Regions from separate parts of the Glutamicibacter sp. X7 genome, predicted to be linked through region 3. Evidence: riboswitches for the same ligand, from Rfam matches in the RefSeq annotation. Region 3 holds a riboswitch; each other region holds the start of a gene.
The links. Region 3 has a riboswitch for thiamine pyrophosphate ahead of ACYU0X_RS13175 (ECF transporter S component). Riboswitches for the same ligand answer to the same signal wherever they lie in the genome.
Positions count from the first base shown of each region.

Region 1 (4,278 bases), 330 kb from region 3:
GATCGTGGATTTTGCCAATATTTGCCACGGATTTCGCGCTTGGGTTGAGTTCCCACCGTGTATTGCGTCGTTCGTGCTCAGTATTCTGCCCTAGTCAGGGCGGACTCCTCGTCGTAGGGTCAAAGGTGTCCCCACGTTTAAGGAGCAGTGATGCAAACTCAGAACGTTTTCGGCAACATCGATTGGGCGCTGTTGACACAAAGGGTTGTCACCGCGCTGATTATTCTCCTCGTCACCTGGCTTTTGGCCAAGATCATCAAATGGGCCATCGGCAAGCTAGTGACCAGGGTGAAATTCCTTCAGAAACAAGGCAACGACGGAGCGCAACTAGGCCAGTCACTTGGCAAGGTCGCGAGCCTGATCGTTTGGTTATTCGGCTTGGTGGCCATCCTGCAGCTGTTCTCGTTGACCGAGGTACTGTCCCCGGTGCAGAACCTGCTCACAGGGGTTATGGCCTTTATCCCGAACCTTATTGGTGCGGGCTTCATCTTCTTTATCGGTTACGTAATCGCCAATATCGTCCGACAGCTGGTTGTCACCGCGCTATCGACCGTCGACTTCTCCGCCCTGGTCAAGAAATTCTCCAAGGACCGCGAGGAGCTCGATGAGGCCGCCAGCCGCGAGGCCCAAGGCAAGATCGTCGACGTCTTGGCTAACGTTCTATTTGCTCTGATCCTGCTGGTCGTGGCCATTGCCGCCCTGCAGGTGCTGGGTCTGGAAGCTATCTCCGGTCCTGCACAGCGCATGCTCGAACTGGTACTGGCCGCTATCCCACAGGTGCTGATGGCACTGGTGCTGCTGGCCATCGGTATCATGATCGCCAAGTTCGTTGGGCAGCTGCTCGAATCCACCCTGCACGGGGTGGGCACCGACCGGGCCGTCGCCGGCTGGGGCATCGTGCCGGAGGGGCAGAGCGCCTCGGGCATTATCGCCACCATCGTGCGCATCGCCATTGTGCTCTTCTTCGGTGTGATGGCCGCACAGATGCTGAACTTCCCGGCGATCACCAACATCCTCAACGAGGTGCTGGCCCTGGGTGGCCGGGTGCTCTTCGGTGGCCTGATCATCGCCGCCGGTTTCGTCGTGGCCAACGTGATCAGCAAGTTCATGGCCGACGGCACCGCCTCGAAGATCGTGCGCTACACCGCGATCGCCCTGTTCGTGGCCATGGGCCTGCGCTACATGGGCCTGGCCGATTCGATCGTGAATATGGCCTTCGGCGCGGTAGTCATCGGTGCGGCGCTGGCCGCGGCACTGGCCTTCGGTCTCGGCGGACGCGACGCAGCGGCCAAGGTGCTGGCCAAGTCCAAGCTGGGCGAGGACAACGGACCTAAGGGTACCGACCTGCCGGATACCGATCCGTTCCGCTAAAGCTGAGGCTCGATCAACCGACGATCGGCACTATCGGGGGATCGCCCACCACACGGTGGGCGGTCCCCTTGCCTTTGCCCGGTAATTATTGGTGCAAGGGCAGCTCGCGTGCCGAGGCCGGCCGTGGGTCACTGGCCAGCCGGGAGTACAGCAGGGTATCCACGCGCTGCCCGTCAATGAGGAACTTGCCGCGCTCGCGGCCCTCGCAGATGAATCCGGCCCTTTCGGCCACGCGGCGCGAGCCCGGATTATTCACGCGCAGGCCCAACTCGAGCCGGTGGATCCCGTGCGTGTCGAAAAGTACCCGAGCCAGGGTACGCAGCGCCGCGCTGACCACACCGCGACCCCGGTACGCGGCGTGCATCCAGTACCAGACCCAGGCGTTGTTATTGGTGGCATCGATCCCGGCGCTGACCAAACCGGCCAGCCCGTCTTCGGTGGCGATGGCCAGTGGGAGCTGAAGGTTGGCCGGATCCAGCAGCCGGGCCACATACTGCTCGGCTTCGGCCATGGTGGTCACCTGACCTTGCCGAGCCATGGCCGCGGCGTCCGAATCAAAGGCCGCCAACACCGCCTGTGCGTCCTCCGGTTCGAGGGGGCGCAGGAAGATGCCGTCGTGTGGTGCGGCGGGGTGTGCCGCGGTAGAACGTGGTGCGTCGTCGGCATTAGGTTGCTCTAGCTCTGCGGCGGCTGCGGGTAGCGGCTCGCTGGTCGCCGTACCCTGATGAAAGAGCAAACGCCATTCGCCCTCGTGCTTTTGCCACAGCGAACTGCGGTGGGCAGGTACCGAGCCGGTCTCGGAACGCCAGCGCAGCAGCGCGGTCTGTGGGGCCAGCAAACACAGCTGCGGTGCAAGCACTTTGCCGGGGACCCCAGGTCCGGCGTCGGCGGCGGGCTCAGCTTGCAGCAGGGCCACGATGGCGGCGAAATCATAGCTGGTGCCCGAGACGCCGACCTCGGTGAAGTGCGGGTGCAGCAGCTCGCGCAGGGACTTTTCGTCGTGCCGCACGGCCGGATCCAGTAGCCGTGCCTCACTGGCGGTCAGGTGCTCGACGAGGGGAGCGGCGGGGTCGAGAATCTGCGGAAAATCCGTGTGCTGCATGATCACAGTAGATCACGCCGCGAGGCTAAATGCTCACGTCATGGAATTTCGCTTAGTGAGCGGGCTCATGCTTATAATCGCAACAACTTCGCGGGAGCCCACCGATTGGAACGTGGGCTGAGAGGGCCGAACGCCGACCGCCAGACCTGATGCGGGTGATGCCGCCGTAGGAAGGAAGTGTGCCGTCGTGCATATTCTCGTCGTGGGCGCCGGAATCATCGGCCTCGCCACCGCCTTCGAACTCAAAACAGCCGGGCATACGGTCAATGTGATCGACCCCGACCCGGCCGGTGGGGCCAGCCACGCCGCCGCCGGCATGCTTGCCCCGGCCGCCGAAACCGTCTGGGGCCAACACACCCTGCACCCGTTGATGGTGCAGGCCGCCGCCGACTACCCTCAGTTCATCGACCGCATCGAGGCGATCACCGGAGAGCGCCCGGACTACCGGGATAACGCGACACTCGTGGTGGCCGCCGAGGCCGCCGACCGGCAGGCCTTGAACGAACTCGAATCCTTGCAACAATCCCTGGGGCTGCGCACCGAACGGCTGCTGGGTTCGCAGGCCCGGGCGGCCGAACCGGCGTTGGCGGCCAATATTGCCGGGGCCATGCGCTTTGCCGACGATCATCAGGTCGACCCACGCTCGCTGACCGCTATCCTGCTGCGCTACCTGCACGCCGAGCTGGTCCGCGAGCAGGCCATCGAGGTGCTCCGCGAGGCCGGAACGATCAGCGGGGTACGCCTCGCCTCGGGGCGAGTGGTTGAAGGCCACTGCGTGGTATTAGCCACCGGACTCGGTGCGCTGGCCGGTGCCCCGGAGCTACCGCTGCGTCCGGTGTACGGCGACATTGTGCGGCTGCGCCCGCACGGCGGACGGCCGCTGATCGAGCACACGGTGCGCGGGATCGTCAACCGCCGCCCGGTCTACCTGGTGCCACGCCGCGACGGTTCGCTGGTGCTCGGGGCCAGCAGCCGCGAAGACGGCCGCGCCGAGGTCAATGTGGGGGCGTTGCACACCCTGCTCGACGATGCCCGGCGACTGGTGCCCGGGGTGGCCGACGCCTCGCTCCTGGAGGTGATCGCCCGGGCCCGGCCTGGCACCGAGGACGACGTACCCATTATCGAACGCGTCGAGCAGGGCCTGGTGGTCTCCACCGGCTACTTCCGGCACGGGATTCTGCTGACTCCCTTCGCCGCCAAGGCCACCGCCACCCTCGCCACCGGCGGGCAGCTGCCCGCCGCCCAACAAACCACCCTGTCCCTGAGCCGCTTCACCGGCGGCCACCTGCCAGCCCAACCCGTGGAGGCAACCTAAATGCACAGCATCGACATCCAGCTGAACAACCAGGCGCACAGCGTGCCAGCCGGCAGCACCGCCCGCGACCTGATCGCCACGCACACCGGACGTGCACTGGGCGAGGACGGGCGTGCCGTGGACGGCAGCCGCCTCGGGGTCGCCCTCGCCGTGAACGGCGCGGTGCTTCCGCGCGGCAAGTGGGCCAGCTACGCACTCTGTGCCGGGGACCGCCTCGATATCGTCACCGCAGCCCAAGGAGGCTAATCATGAGCACCATCGACCACTTGGCTACCGACACGTTTGAAATCGACGGGCAGCAGTTTAGCTCGCGGCTCATCCTCGGCACCGGCGGGGCCAGTTCGCTGGCCAGTGTCGAACAGGCGCTGGAGGCCTCCGGCACCGAGATCACCACCGTGGCCATCCGGCATTTCGCCGCCGCCGGCTCCGGGTCGGTCTATGAGCTACTGCGCCGCAACAACGTGCGCCCGCTGCCGAATACCGCCGGATG
Region 1 is NZ_CM142678.1:2,422,891-2,427,168, reverse strand. Features, by position in the region: gene ACYU0X_RS11560 (mechanosensitive ion channel) at 151-1,371, shown strand; gene ACYU0X_RS11555 (GNAT family N-acetyltransferase) at 1,457-2,473, opposite strand; TPP riboswitch at 2,554-2,664, shown strand; gene thiO (glycine oxidase ThiO) at 2,661-3,788, shown strand; gene thiS (sulfur carrier protein ThiS) at 3,789-4,034, shown strand; gene ACYU0X_RS11540 (thiazole synthase) at 4,037-4,278, shown strand, end outside.
Region 1: it holds a riboswitch for thiamine pyrophosphate, as region 3 does, so the genes downstream of both, thiO (glycine oxidase ThiO) here and ACYU0X_RS13175 (ECF transporter S component) in region 3, are expected to answer to the same signal.

Region 2 (4,278 bases), 700 kb from region 3:
GGCGGAAATGACCGGCAGCAACCGTTCATCGACCTCGTAGGAATCGCCTGCGGCGCTCAGTAGCCCAAAACCGGCCAGCGAGGCCAACGCGGCCTGTGCCTCGGGCAACACCACGTCGAATAGCTTCGGGCCCACGCTGCGTCGCAGCGGCTCAAACTCCGCATCCTTACCGGTCACCGCGGTGACCAGCAGGTTCCGCAAGATCAAGTAATGCGCCTCGTCGCGCTCGCTGGGGTCCTGATGCGGCAACAGGTGGCTTTGCACGCAGCCCACCGCCATCTCGAAGAGCACCTGGGCGCTGTCGCCGGCCTCCCCCTCGGTCAGGCTGGCGAAGGCCGCCTCATCGCGCACAACAAGTTCTTCGCCGGGCTCCACCACGGACATCACCGCGGCGTTCCAGACATGGGCGAAAACCTCCGGAGCCGGCGCATCACCGCTGGTAGTGGCCGGATCAACACCCACCGAACGCATGATCCGTTCCCGGGCCGGGCTGTCGTCGCGGGTGAACTCATCGAGGTGCACACCCTCACCGAGCGCCAGCGCGAGGTCCTTGACCTTCGTGTACAGGTCGGTGCCGCGCAGCAACTGCACCAGCTCCGCGTCATCCTCGGCGAACCCGGTCAGCGCGGATTCGAGGATCTCCTGCAAGGCCTCGAGCTCTTCCTGCGGCCCCTCCCAGAGACCGCGGGCGGCGAGATACTGGAGGTAGTCGATCCAGGCCCCGAAAATTGGCTCGACCTCCACCCCTTCGGGCAGCGACACCAAGAATTCGGCGAATACCTCGCCGAACAGTTCCGGGTCGATCGCGCGCAGATGGGCGTTGCCGGCCGCCTGAGCGTATTCGCCGCCCACGGACTTCACGACATCTAGCTGCATCTCGGCCACCTGCTGCGCCTGCGACTTATCGAAGCCCGGCGCTTGTTCGCGCACCCACAGGGCATAGTCATCACGTAGCGCGTCGAGCGCGATTCCGGCCTGCAACCGGTGCACGCTACGCCCCCGCGGAGCCGACTTGGCGGGGTTTCCCGCTCCGGCGTTCTTCTTACCCTGGCGTTTCTTGCCGGCCATGAGCCATCCTTGCTGATCGAGCGGAACTACGTCCCGTTAAGCCTACGTGTTCGCGCTGGCCACCGCGCGCCCGGACCGACACCAACTTGCCAGGCACCGCCCCGAACGTGTTAGCGTAATCGCGACCACACGGGTGTCCGTAAGCACGGGCTGAGATCGAACTGTAGCTGTTCGAGACCGTCGAACCTGTCCGGGTAATGCCGGCGAAGGAAGTGAGCTCATTCCATGAATGAATTTCAGCAGCACCCTGCCCATTCTCTGTCCTATCTCGAGGAGGGTGACCTGCGCGTTCCGGTCACCGAAATCGAGTTGGCCGATTCCCCCGATGGGCGAAGCAATCCCCCGTTGCAGGTGTACCGCACCTGCGGCCCCGGCAGCGACCCGGTACAGGGACTGCCACCCTTCCGCGAACAGTGGATCCGGGGACGCGGCGACGTTGAGGACTATGCCGGGCGCGGGCGCAACTTGCTCGACGACGGCAAGTCCGCGCTACGCCGCGGCACCGCCAGCGAGGAGTGGGCCGGGCGGCGCCCCACCCCGTTGCGTGCCACCGGTGAGCAGCGCGTCACCCAGATGCACTATGCGCGCCGCGGGCTGATCACCGAGGAGATGCGCTATGTGGCCCTGCGCGAGGGCTGCGATGTGGAGAAGGTACGTAGCGAGTTGGCCGCCGGCCGGGCCATCATTCCGGCCAATATCAACCACCCGGAAGCGGAGCCGATGATCATCGGCCGCGCCTTCCTGGTCAAGATCAACGCCAATATCGGTAACTCGGCGGTGACCAGCTCCATCGCCGAAGAAGTTTCGAAGCTGCAGTGGGCCACCGCGTGGGGGGCCGACACCGTAATGGATCTGTCCACCGGTGATGATATCCACACCACGCGCGAGTGGATCCTGCGCAATTCCCCGGTGCCCATCGGCACCGTGCCGATCTATCAGGCGCTGGAGAAGGTCAACGGCGAGGCTAACGCGCTGACCTGGGAGATTTTCCGCGACACCGTCATTGAGCAATGCGAGCAGGGCGTGGACTACATGACCATTCACGCCGGGGTGCTCTTGCGCTACATCCCGCTCACGGCCGATCGTGTCACCGGGATCGTCTCGCGCGGCGGGTCGATTATGGCCGGCTGGTGCCTGGCCCACCACAAGGAGAATTTCCTCTACGAGCACTTCGACGAGCTGTGCGAGATCTTCGCCAAGTACGACGTGGCCTTCTCCCTCGGCGACGGGCTACGCCCCGGCTCCATCGCGGACGCCAACGACGCAGCACAATTCGCCGAACTCGATACGCTGGCCGAACTGACCAAACGCGCCTGGAAGTACGACGTGCAGGTCATGGTCGAGGGACCCGGGCACATCCCGCTGCACCTGGTCCGCGAGAATGTGGAACGCCAGCAGGAACTGTGTGATGGTGCCCCGTTCTACACGCTGGGCCCACTGGTCACCGATATCGCTCCGGGTTATGACCACATCACCAGCGCCATTGGCGCCACCGAGATCGCCCGCTACGGCACCGCCATGCTCTGCTATGTCACCCCCAAGGAGCACCTGGGGTTGCCGAACCGCGACGACGTGAAGACGGGTGTGATCACCTACAAGATCGCCGCCCACGCCGCAGATCTGGCCAAGGGTCACCCCATGGCCCAGGCACGCGACGACGCGCTGAGCAAGGCCCGCTTCGAGTTCCGCTGGAACGATCAGTTCTCGCTCTCGCTCGATCCGGTCACCGCCCAGGAATTCCACGATGAAACCCTGCCCGCCGAACCGGCGAAAACCGCGCACTTCTGCTCCATGTGCGGGCCGAAGTTCTGCTCGATGCGCATCAGCCAGGACATCCGCAATGAGTACGGTTCGGCCGCCGAACAGCAGGCGCTGGTCGGAATGGCAGAAAAATCGGCTGAATTCCTCGCGTCCGGCGGAAAGGTTTATGTCAGCGCCGAAATTCCGGTGGGTGAGCCAAGTAGCTAGACAGGATTATCGGCTAGTTTCCTCCAATCCCAAAGGATTAGCACAGACTCGAGCCCTATAGTCATAAGTACCTCATGAAGGTGCGAGTGATGATCGACTGATGGCCCCGGTAGTTACCGGGGCCATTAGTCGTTAAGCCTTCGCTCCCCGCCGGGTCAAAGATCCCCCAATTGGCTATTTCTTCGTGGTCAACTGCCCGATGCCACGCACTGCGCCTCGCGGCGACGATAGATACTAAGCGGCCCGCCGAGCACGGTGAGCGGCCGCCAACTATTGCCGATCGACGAAGGATCTCCGATGAACTTCCGCTCCAAGCCAGTCAAGACCGCCACCGCCCTGGGTTCTGCCCTGTTGGCCGCGGGCCTACTTGTCTCCTGCGCCTCGGGCGTCTCCGAGCAGCCAACCACTTCCGCCGAGGCCTCCGCGACGCAAAGCCCCTCTCAGCTGCTGGCCGCTACCGCATGGGAAACGACCGGCGCCGTGGATCAGGACGACCAAGAGGTGGACTTGAGCGACGAACGCGCCGCGAATTTCGTTGGCTACGCCTACTTCAACCAGGACGGCAGCTTCCAGATGTATACCTTGGATGACGAGCCCAAGATGCAAGGTGAGTGGAGCATCTCGGAGGACGGAGCAACCCGCCATATTGTGGCCAAGGACGAGGACGGCAAGGTTCTCTTCGAGCGCGTCTCGCACATCACCACCCTGACCGGTGAGGAGTTCACCTACCGGGTCCCCGCCGAGGACGACCCGGAGCAGTTCGTGGACATCGTCCACACCCCCACCGACCACCTGGAACCCACTAAGTAAGAGCAGCTATCGGCAAGCTCCGGTGCGGGGCTAAGTTCACGCACAGATGAGAGCCTTAGAGTAATAAGTACCTCATGAAGGTGCGAGTGATGATCGAGCAAGCCGCCGGATATTTCCGGCGGCTTGTCTCGTTAAAACCGTCGGGACCTCAGCGAGGGTTGCCCACATTCAGGGGTAGCCGAAAGTAGGCGCTGTGGGGGTCGCTCCGATAAGACCCGAAGGCCGGTGCCGGAGTAAAGCCCACGGATTCATAGAGGGCACGGGCGGCACGGAAGTGATCGTGGGTCCCGGTTTCGAGGCAGAGCGTTCGAACGCCGCGCTCGGCCGCCACCTGAATAAGATGCTCGAGCATGCGACGGGCATGACCGCGTCCGCGATGCGCGGCATCCGTGCGCATGCTTTTGACCTCCGCCACGTAGTCGGCGAAAAAGT
Region 2 is NZ_CM142678.1:3,458,129-3,462,406, forward strand. Features, by position in the region: gene ACYU0X_RS16400 (hypothetical protein) at 1-1,068, opposite strand, end outside; TPP riboswitch at 1,188-1,297, shown strand; gene thiC (phosphomethylpyrimidine synthase ThiC) at 1,294-3,036, shown strand; gene ACYU0X_RS16410 (DUF4822 domain-containing protein) at 3,334-3,846, shown strand; gene ACYU0X_RS16415 (GNAT family N-acetyltransferase) at 3,995-4,278, opposite strand, start outside.
Region 2: it holds a riboswitch for thiamine pyrophosphate, as region 3 does, so the genes downstream of both, thiC (phosphomethylpyrimidine synthase ThiC) here and ACYU0X_RS13175 (ECF transporter S component) in region 3, are expected to answer to the same signal.

Region 3 (4,278 bases):
CCTCAGAAGTTTCACGTGGCGCCGGCAACTGCAATTCTTGGGAGGCTAGGGCCGCGGAGAACTGCTCATCGTGGGTTACCGCAATGACCGCGGTGCCGGCTTCGAGAGCCTCGATGAGTAGCTGCACCAGTTCTCGCCAAGTATTGGCGTCCTGTCCAAAGGTGGGCTCATCGAGGATCAGCACCTGCGGGTCGGCGGCCAGCACGGTGGCAACCGACAGCCGACGTTTCTCCCCACCGGAGAGGGTGAAGGGATTCGCCTCCGCGAGGTCTTCGAGGCGCAAGCGGCGCAGCAACTGATCAACTCGGGCGGCGATCCGCTCTTCGTCGAAGGCCGGCGCCGCGGGATCGGCGGCGTGGGCCCGGCGCGGGGCAAACTCCAGCTCTTCACGCACGCTCTGCGTGACGAACTGGTGCTCGGGCTCTTGGAACACCGTTCCAATGCGCGCAATGAGCTTTCCGGCCTTCCAACTAAAGGGTTGCTCGGAAAGTTCCCCGGCAAGGTCCTCGCTGGCTCGCAAGGTGCCGCTGGAAGGCTCGAGCAGCCCTCCGAGGGTCAGCGCCAGGGTGGATTTCCCGGCTCCGTTGGCTCCTCGAATACAGTAGGCAGCTCCGGCCCGAATCTGCAGATCCACTGCGGCGGTCTTCGGTGCCTGCGCCGAGCGTGCGGCAACGAGATCTTGCGCATGCAATAGCTCCACCCCCGGGGTGCCGGCAAACACGGTGGTCTCCGGGACGATGCCCGGCACCCAGAGGCCGGCAGCGCTCAGCTCGGCGCGCAACTGCCGGTCGCTGAACAGTGCCTGCGGGTCAACATCGTGGGCAACGCCGCCTCCGGGGGCCAGCACCACCACGCGGTCTACCGCATCGGCCCAAGCCTCGAGCCGATGCTCCACCACGATCAACGTAGCGCCGGTACTCTCGGCGGCCGAAAGTACCGCATCGCGTAGGGCGGGCACACCCTCGGGGTCGATATTGGCCGTGGGTTCGTCCAGCAGCATCAACCCCGGCTCCATGGCCAAGATCCCGGCGAGCGCTAGGCGCTGTTTTTGTCCACCGGAGAGGTGCGCGGTGCGGTGCTCCCCGTCGAGGGCGCCCAGGCCCACGGCCTGCAGCGCCGGGGTGATCCGTTCGCGAATGAGTTCCGGGTCCATGCCAAGATTCTCGGCGCCGAACGCAACATCGTCGACAACCCGAGATTGCACAATCTGCGTTTCCGGGTCCTGCTGCATGAGCCCGACCGGTTGCTTGGCGCTAAAGACATCCTGGCCTCCCACCCGTAAGGACCCAGTGGCTTCGCTCAGTTCATCGACTTCGAGGATGCCGGCCAGAGCATAGAGCAGCGTGGACTTTCCGGCCCCCGAGGGCCCGAGCAGCAGCACCTTCTGCCCTGCGGGAATACGAAGGTTGAGGCCTTGAAGTGCGGGCTGCTCACGTTCGGCATGACGCCACCCGAAGTTCTCGGCAGAGACGGCCAAGGCTTGGGTGCGCACCGTCGCAGGACGCTGTTCCCCCAGCCCGGCACTCATCGACTCTGTCCCCGCCAGGCCCCTTCAAGGTGGGCTCGACGACTAGCTAGCGCACCCAACGCACCGGTGCGGGCCAAGCCACGCGTGGCCAGCCATGGCAATAGTCCAGCGATGATCATGCCGGAGATCGACATGGCCAGTACGTGGAAGAACTTCATGAACGGGGTGTAGGCCTCGTAGTAGGCCAGTACGTAGGCCTCGGTGAACCCTCCAAAGAATCCGGACATCAACCCGGCAATAAGTGCCACGGGCAGGGCGAATTTCCGGTAGCGCACGGCCGCGAAGACTACTTCGGCGCCCAGACCCTGTACGAGCCCGGAGAGCAGGACGGTCAGTCCCCATTGGGAACCCAGCAAGGCCGAGATGATTGCGGCCAGCATTTCACAGTACAAAGCGGCACCGGGCTTGCGGATAATCAAGGCGCCCAGGGCTGCCGGGAAAAGCCACATGCCCGAAACGAAGGCGGCGGCTGGCGGGAAGGCGACGAAGCCTAGGGATACAAAGCCGTAGCTCGCGTTCCACGCCCAAAAAACCACACCGGAGGCCACTGCGATGGCCGAGGCGATGACGATATCTACCACGCGCCAACTGGCACGGGGCTTAATTGCTGAAGTACTCATGATGGTCTCCTCCTGAGATAAGGAGGGGGGATGTACGCAAACCGCGCGTCCTATTAAATGGGCCGAAACGGGTTTCCGCATCCGAGATGCTCGACTTCCTTCGCCGGTATTAGCCGGAGCAGGTTCGAGGGTCTGCGATCTATCGCACTCTCAGCGCCTTTGGTCCTTGTTAAAGGACATGGCGCTCCCCTGTCGGAATGGTTCTGCGCCCCAAGCTTAGCGCAGGTAAGCTGGAGACGGGTAAGCAGAGGACCGGATATGAACAAGAGGGAGCACGATGAACGCCGTTTCTAAAATCGTCACCATGTTGGTTTCACTCGGTGCCGGTGCACTGGCCACGAAGCTGGTGGATCGCACCTGGAAGGGTTTCACCGGCAACGATGCCCCACGCGGAAAGGATGCGCAGGCCGAGGCCACGATGCGTCAGGCAATCTCCTTTGCCGTATTCTCCGCAGCGGTGGCCGCAGTCATTCAGGTGATCGCCGACCGCGGCGCAAATAAGGCGCTGTCGAAGCTCACGAAGAAGTAGTTTTTACGTAGCCTAAGGCCCGTCACTGCTGTTCCGGTGGCGGGCCTTGGTCATGCCGCTGTTCGGCTTCAACCGCGCGGATCGCTGCGGCGAGCTCATCACTATAGATCGACTTGTGACTCACGTGCTTCGTGCGGTAGCCCGAGCGGCCGATCATATGGGCGGAGACCGGTGCGGTCAGCAACTGCATCCCCCAGGCCAAGGCCAGCACGGGCACCACGGCCCAAGAGCGTAGGTGGATGGCCAGGGCAATGAAGATCAGCAGAAACCCCAGTACCTGTGGTTTGGTCGCGGCATGCAAGCGGGTGAGCAAGTCGGGGAAGGTCATTAAACCGATACCAGCCACCAAAGACAGCAGACAACCAATGATTAGGAAGACGGCAGCGAGCACATCCAGAAAGGCGTCCATCAGGCGTTCCTCTGATCGGTTACATAGCGTGAGACGGTCACCGAACCGATGAAGCCCACCGTGCACGCGACCACGACGAAAAGCACGTTATCCAGGTGCCGGTTGTAATACATTTCCAGGCAGACCGCGGCCGAAACGATCAAAAGCATCACGTCCAAGGCCAACACTCGGTCGAGGATCGAGGGGCCTTTCGCCACGCGAATGACGCATAGGATCAAGGCGACCGATAACACCGAGCCGCATACCCACATCACTATCTCGGTCATCATTGTGCCTTCCTCGCCGAAAACTTCGGTCCGCACTCGGCTTTGATTGCCTCGTACTCGCTCTTACTGCCTATGGCCATGATCAATCGGCGTTCGATATCGCGAATCTGGGTTCGCGCCCGCTCCACGGCCTGCTCATCCTCGGTATCCGCGTAGTGCAGATACAACGTGGAGCTGCGTCGGTCCACGTCAACGACGAAGGACCCGGGGATCAGGGTGAGCACATGCCCCACGGTCATCACGATCAGATCCGACTCGGTGCGCAGCGGTACCGCGATCAACGAGCTACGAGTCGCCCGCCCCTTGAACAGGGCCAGGTACGCAACATGGACGCTGGCGGCTACCACTTCACCAATGAACCACACGAACAGTTTGAGGCAGTACCAAAGGTTCAAGCGTCCCGGCAGCACCACCGGGGGCAAGGGGAAGAGCGTGGTGATCAGCACCGCGATAAGCGCACCGAAGAGCAGATTCCCCGGCGAAAAATCTCGCCAGAGAGCACCCCACACCAACACCAGCAGGATCAGTAGCGGCCATTCTTCGCGCAGGGTGGCACGGTGACGTATGCCAACGGGATCGAGCGCATCATCGATGCGTTGATCTTTGCTATTTGGAGTCTCCATGGTTCCCACTCCCTTCCTACTGCCCGGTCAAGATCGAGGTGATGTACGGTTCACGTGCCAGCAGTTCTGCGGCGACGCGCTGGCAGAATGCGAAAACCTGTGAGGCGAAAACCGTCAGGGCCAATCCCGCGACCACCAGTGAGGCAGTTGCCCAACGCATTCCCCACGGCAGGGCGTTGGCTTCGACTTCCCGCGCCTTGGTCGAGCCCAACTGTGGGCGCTCGGCGCCACCCTGGAAGGTCAGGTCGCTGATCTCCTTGGCTTCGGCCACCAGTGACTCGGTGGGCTCCTCGGCATCGGCGG
Region 3 is NZ_CM142678.1:2,757,483-2,761,760, forward strand. Features, by position in the region: gene ACYU0X_RS13170 (ATP-binding cassette domain-containing protein) at 1-1,528, opposite strand, end outside; gene ACYU0X_RS13175 (ECF transporter S component) at 1,525-2,148, opposite strand; TPP riboswitch at 2,227-2,349, opposite strand; gene ACYU0X_RS13180 (DUF4235 domain-containing protein) at 2,426-2,677, shown strand; gene mnhG (monovalent cation/H(+) antiporter subunit G) at 2,700-3,086, opposite strand; gene ACYU0X_RS13190 (monovalent cation/H+ antiporter complex subunit F) at 3,086-3,355, opposite strand; gene ACYU0X_RS13195 (Na+/H+ antiporter subunit E) at 3,352-3,975, opposite strand; gene ACYU0X_RS13200 (Na+/H+ antiporter subunit D) at 3,992-4,278, opposite strand, start outside.

Region 4 (4,278 bases), 900 kb from region 3:
CCGCAAGCCACTGGAGGGAATCACCGAACACGATAATCGGCTGCTGCGCATCACCTGGCTCAACCGGCTGTATCGCACCGTGACCGTGCTTCTGGCCACGACCGCCGCTCAGGCCTTGCACTACAAGGCGCGGTGGCTCTACGACCGGTCTACAGAGTTCCTCGACGGGCTCGGCGGCGGAATCGACTATATGGATCGGCTCGAGAGCGTTGCCGGCCGCTGGGACGAAACGGCGAACTACGCCGTCCTGGCCATCTCCTTCGGCATGTTGCTCTGGCGCCCACCAACGAACTTCGAGGCGCGCCGCCGCCAGGCAATCTCCCCCTTCGGACGGCTGCGTGAACAACTATTCGCGGTGCAGTACATGAGCGCTACGCTGGCTCTACTGGTAGCCGCCGCCTTCTGGCAGATGTTGCCGAGCACCGGACCTGCAAGCATGCCCACGGCTGAACGCACCACGGCTATTTTGCTCCTCATCACGGCAGTAGCCTTCTTGTATCTACTGATCAACGCCGCGTACCTGCTCTACATGATCATTCGGACGCGAACTCTGGGGCATCTGGCCAGGCCATCGGCCCCCTTGCCCCGATGGACCTATATCAGCGCCGGAATTGCTGTGGCAGTAACCCTCTACTTCCTGCTAAATCCCCCGCTAGATATGTTGTGGGGCTTTGTCACCCCTACCTGGTGGATCCCGCTCGTCTTAGTTAGCGCGCTTGTCGCGGCATATGCGGGTTTCTGTGCGCTCATCCGTGCAACAAAGATCCCCTGGAACGTCACCGCGCAGCAAGAAATCTGGTACCGGCAGGTTCTGGAATTCCGCTCGCTCCGCGTGGTGACCGGGGCCATCGTGTCCATGTTGCTACTGGGGTATCAACTGTTGAACGATTTCGGATTAGTCGGCGTGGTGATCTGCTTTGCACCCGCCGTGCTGGCCTTGCAGCGCCCGGCAACCCCCAAGATGCAGAGATCCAGCTCTGTAGGGATTCGATGAGCGCCAAGATTACCGTGGACCTGGATGCTGCGTTACCTCCCTACGAGCAGATCCGTAGCCAGGTCGCCACCTTCATCGCCTTAGGCGAGCTACCCGAGGGGAGCAGACTCCCCACGGTTCGCGCGCTGGCCACCGATCTAGGCGTGGCAACCGGCACCGTCGCGCGCGCCTATAAGGAACTCGAGGCTCAAGGCCTGGTGCAGTCACGGCGACGGGCCGGCACGGTGGTGGCCGCCGGTCACGCTAAACCGCATATGGAGCGGGATATCCTGCAGGCCGTGGATGACCTACTTGCCTTGGCACGAGCCCAAGGCGTCGATGAGACCACACTGATCGCGCTTATTCGGCGCCGGTCATGAATTTGTGATCTGCCGCGAGGTTACGTACGCTCGCATCGAGTGACACGGGGTGTCGGCGCCGCCGACTGAGATGAGACCCGTTGAACCTGAACTAGGTCAAACTAGCGGAGGGATGTCGCATGAGACTATCTGTCGTTGCCGAACGCATGCGCGCGCAACAACCCTTGGTGTTCTGTCTAACCAACGTGGTGGTCAGCAACTTCACGGCAAATGTATTGCTGGCCGCTGGCGCGGCCCCCGCGATGACCAATCTGCCCGGGGAAGCCCGCGAATTTGCCAAGGTGGCCTCCGCGGTGTTGGTCAACCTCGGCACCCCGACCACCGAACAAATGCGCGCCATGGAGCAGGCGGTTGCCGGGGCCAACGAGGCAAACACCCCATGGATTCTTGATCCGGTGGCCGTCGGTGCCCTTGGCGAGCGCACCGATTTTGCCCGCAGCCTGCTGCCAGCTCGGCCCACCCTGATCCGCGGCAATGCCTCGGAGATCCTCGCACTGGCCGGCTTTGAATCCGCCGGCCGCGGCGTTGATTCCACCGACAGCGTCACGGCCGCAATGGATGCCGGGACCGACCTAGCGCGCCGCTACGGCAGCGTCGTTGCCATATCCGGTCCGGCCGATGCCATCATCGAGGCCCACCGCATCACCCTCGTTCATACCGATGGTTTGGCGCTGACCAAGGTTACCGGCGGCGGGTGTGCCCTCGGAGCCTTCACGGCCGCCATGGTCGCCGCCAGCGACGAGGTCTTTGAAGCGGCCGTGTCCGCCCACGCTTGGTATGGACTAGCCGCCGAACGTGCGTGGTCGCGTTCCCGCGGACCTGGAAGCTTTGCAGTGAATTTTCTAGATGAGCTGGGCGAGGTAACGCCCAGTGACATCGACTTCGTACGACATGAGAAGCATTAGAGGACTGTTGAATGCGTGAACTTGGCCCCTACTTAGTGGCAAATACGGCAAGCTGCACCCCGCATAGCACCCTTGAAGTGATCGCGCAGGCGGTCGCCGGTGGCATTCAGTGGGTGCAATTGCGCGCGAAAGAGGAAACCGCGCGGGAATTCTATGAGCTGGCCATCGCGGCCGCCGAACTGACCGAGGGCAAAGCCGAACTGCTGATCAACGACCGGATCGACGTCTATTTGGCCGCCCGTGCGGCGGGTGCCGCGGTCACCGGTATCCACATCGGGCAGAAGGATCTTCCGGTTCGGGTGGCCCGCACGCTGATTGGCGAAGGCATTATCGGGCTCAGCGCCTCCTCCGACGATCAGCTGGCCCAAGCCGCGCGTGATGCGCAGGCCATCGACTATCTGGGCGTCGGAGCCATCCGAGCCACACCAACCAAAAAAGACCACCCAACACCTATTGGGATCGATGGCTTCCTGCGTGCTGCCGGTCGGGTAGATCTTCCCTGCGTCGCCATCGGCGCCCTGACCGCGCAGGACGCCAGCGCCCTGCGTCAAGGCGGAGCCGCCGGCATGGCCGTGGTTCGCGCAATCTGCGCCGCACAAAGCCCCGAAACCGCAACCCGTGAACTGATCGACGCTTGGGAGTCCGCCCGATGAGCCTGAATATTCTCTCTGTTGCCGGATCCGACCCCTCGGGCGGCGCCGGGATCCAAGCCGACCTGAAAACCATCGCCGCCTGCGGCGGCTACGGCATGAGCGTCATTACCGCACTGACCGCCCAGAACACCCAAGGTGTACGGTCTGTCCATGCCATCGAGCCAGAGTTCGTCGGTGAGCAGCTCCGTGCGGTCAGCGAGGACGTGCGGATCGATGCGGTGAAAATCGGGATGCTCTCCAATGCCGCAGTCATCGCGCAGGTTGCCGACTGGCTGGCTCACATCGAGGTGCCGGTGGTGCTCGACCCGGTCATGATCGCCACCAGCGGAGACTCGCTACTCGACGCGGACGCCACGGCGGCATTGCAACAATTGCTTCCCCGCGCCACGGTGCTGACCCCGAATATCGACGAGCTGGCCGCTCTCAGCGGCCAACCCGTCCCAGAGCGGTGGGAAGAAGTTATTGAGCTTGCGCGGCAGCTGGCCGATCGCCACGATGTGCTCGTCGTGGCCAAGGGTGGCCATCTGAACTCCAGTAGCTGCCCGGATGCCCTTGTAGGGGCCTATGGCGTTCTCGCCGAATATTCTTCTCCGCGCATAGATACAACTCACACGCATGGAACCGGGTGTACACTTTCCTCCGCGCTGGCCACCTACTACGCCGCGACATCCGACTGGTCGCAGGCGTTGGAGATGGCCAAAAGCTACCTCGCCGAAGCCATCTCAGGGGCGGCGAGCCTGCAGGTCGGCTCCGGGCACGGCCCGGTGGATCACCTCGGCGCGCTGCACCGCGCGGCCGGTTCGCAGCCGGGCGATCCGATGCTCGAATGGTGGGAGCGTATCGCGGATATTCGGGCGCAGATTGACGACCTTGAGTTCATCCGCCAGCTCGCCAATGGCACGTTACCGCGCGCGGACTTCGACTACTACATCAACCAAGATGCCCTCTACTTACGCACCTACGCCAAGGTACTGGCCCGCGCCAGTGAGATCTCCAGCGATATCGAGGCCCAACGCTTCTGGGCCATCGGTTGCACGGGAATCCTGGACGGGGAAATGGAACTGCACCGTGGCTTCCTGCCGCACTTCAGCGATACGCCGTCGGAAACCACGCTGAACTACGTCAACCACCTCAGCAGCTGCACCGCCAACTATTCCGAGCTGATCGCCGCCATCCTTCCCTGCTACTGGATCTACCAGGACGTGGGCCAACGTCTGGCGGCCGCCAGCCATCCGGAGCACCCCTATGCGGCGTGGCTGGCCGAGTACTCCTCCCCGGAATTCGACGCGGCCACCACCAAGGCGATTAATCTGGTCCGCGCGGCATGGCGACGCGCCGATGCGGCCACCCGTCAGCGCATGTGGCTC
Region 4 is NZ_CM142678.1:54,304-58,581, reverse strand. Features, by position in the region: gene ACYU0X_RS00305 (hypothetical protein) at 1-994, shown strand, start outside; gene ACYU0X_RS00300 (GntR family transcriptional regulator) at 991-1,353, shown strand; TPP riboswitch at 1,389-1,483, shown strand; gene thiM (hydroxyethylthiazole kinase) at 1,473-2,258, shown strand; gene thiE (thiamine phosphate synthase) at 2,270-2,911, shown strand; gene thiD (bifunctional hydroxymethylpyrimidine kinase/phosphomethylpyrimidine kinase) at 2,908-4,278, shown strand, end outside.
Region 4: it holds a riboswitch for thiamine pyrophosphate, as region 3 does, so the genes downstream of both, thiM (hydroxyethylthiazole kinase) here and ACYU0X_RS13175 (ECF transporter S component) in region 3, are expected to answer to the same signal.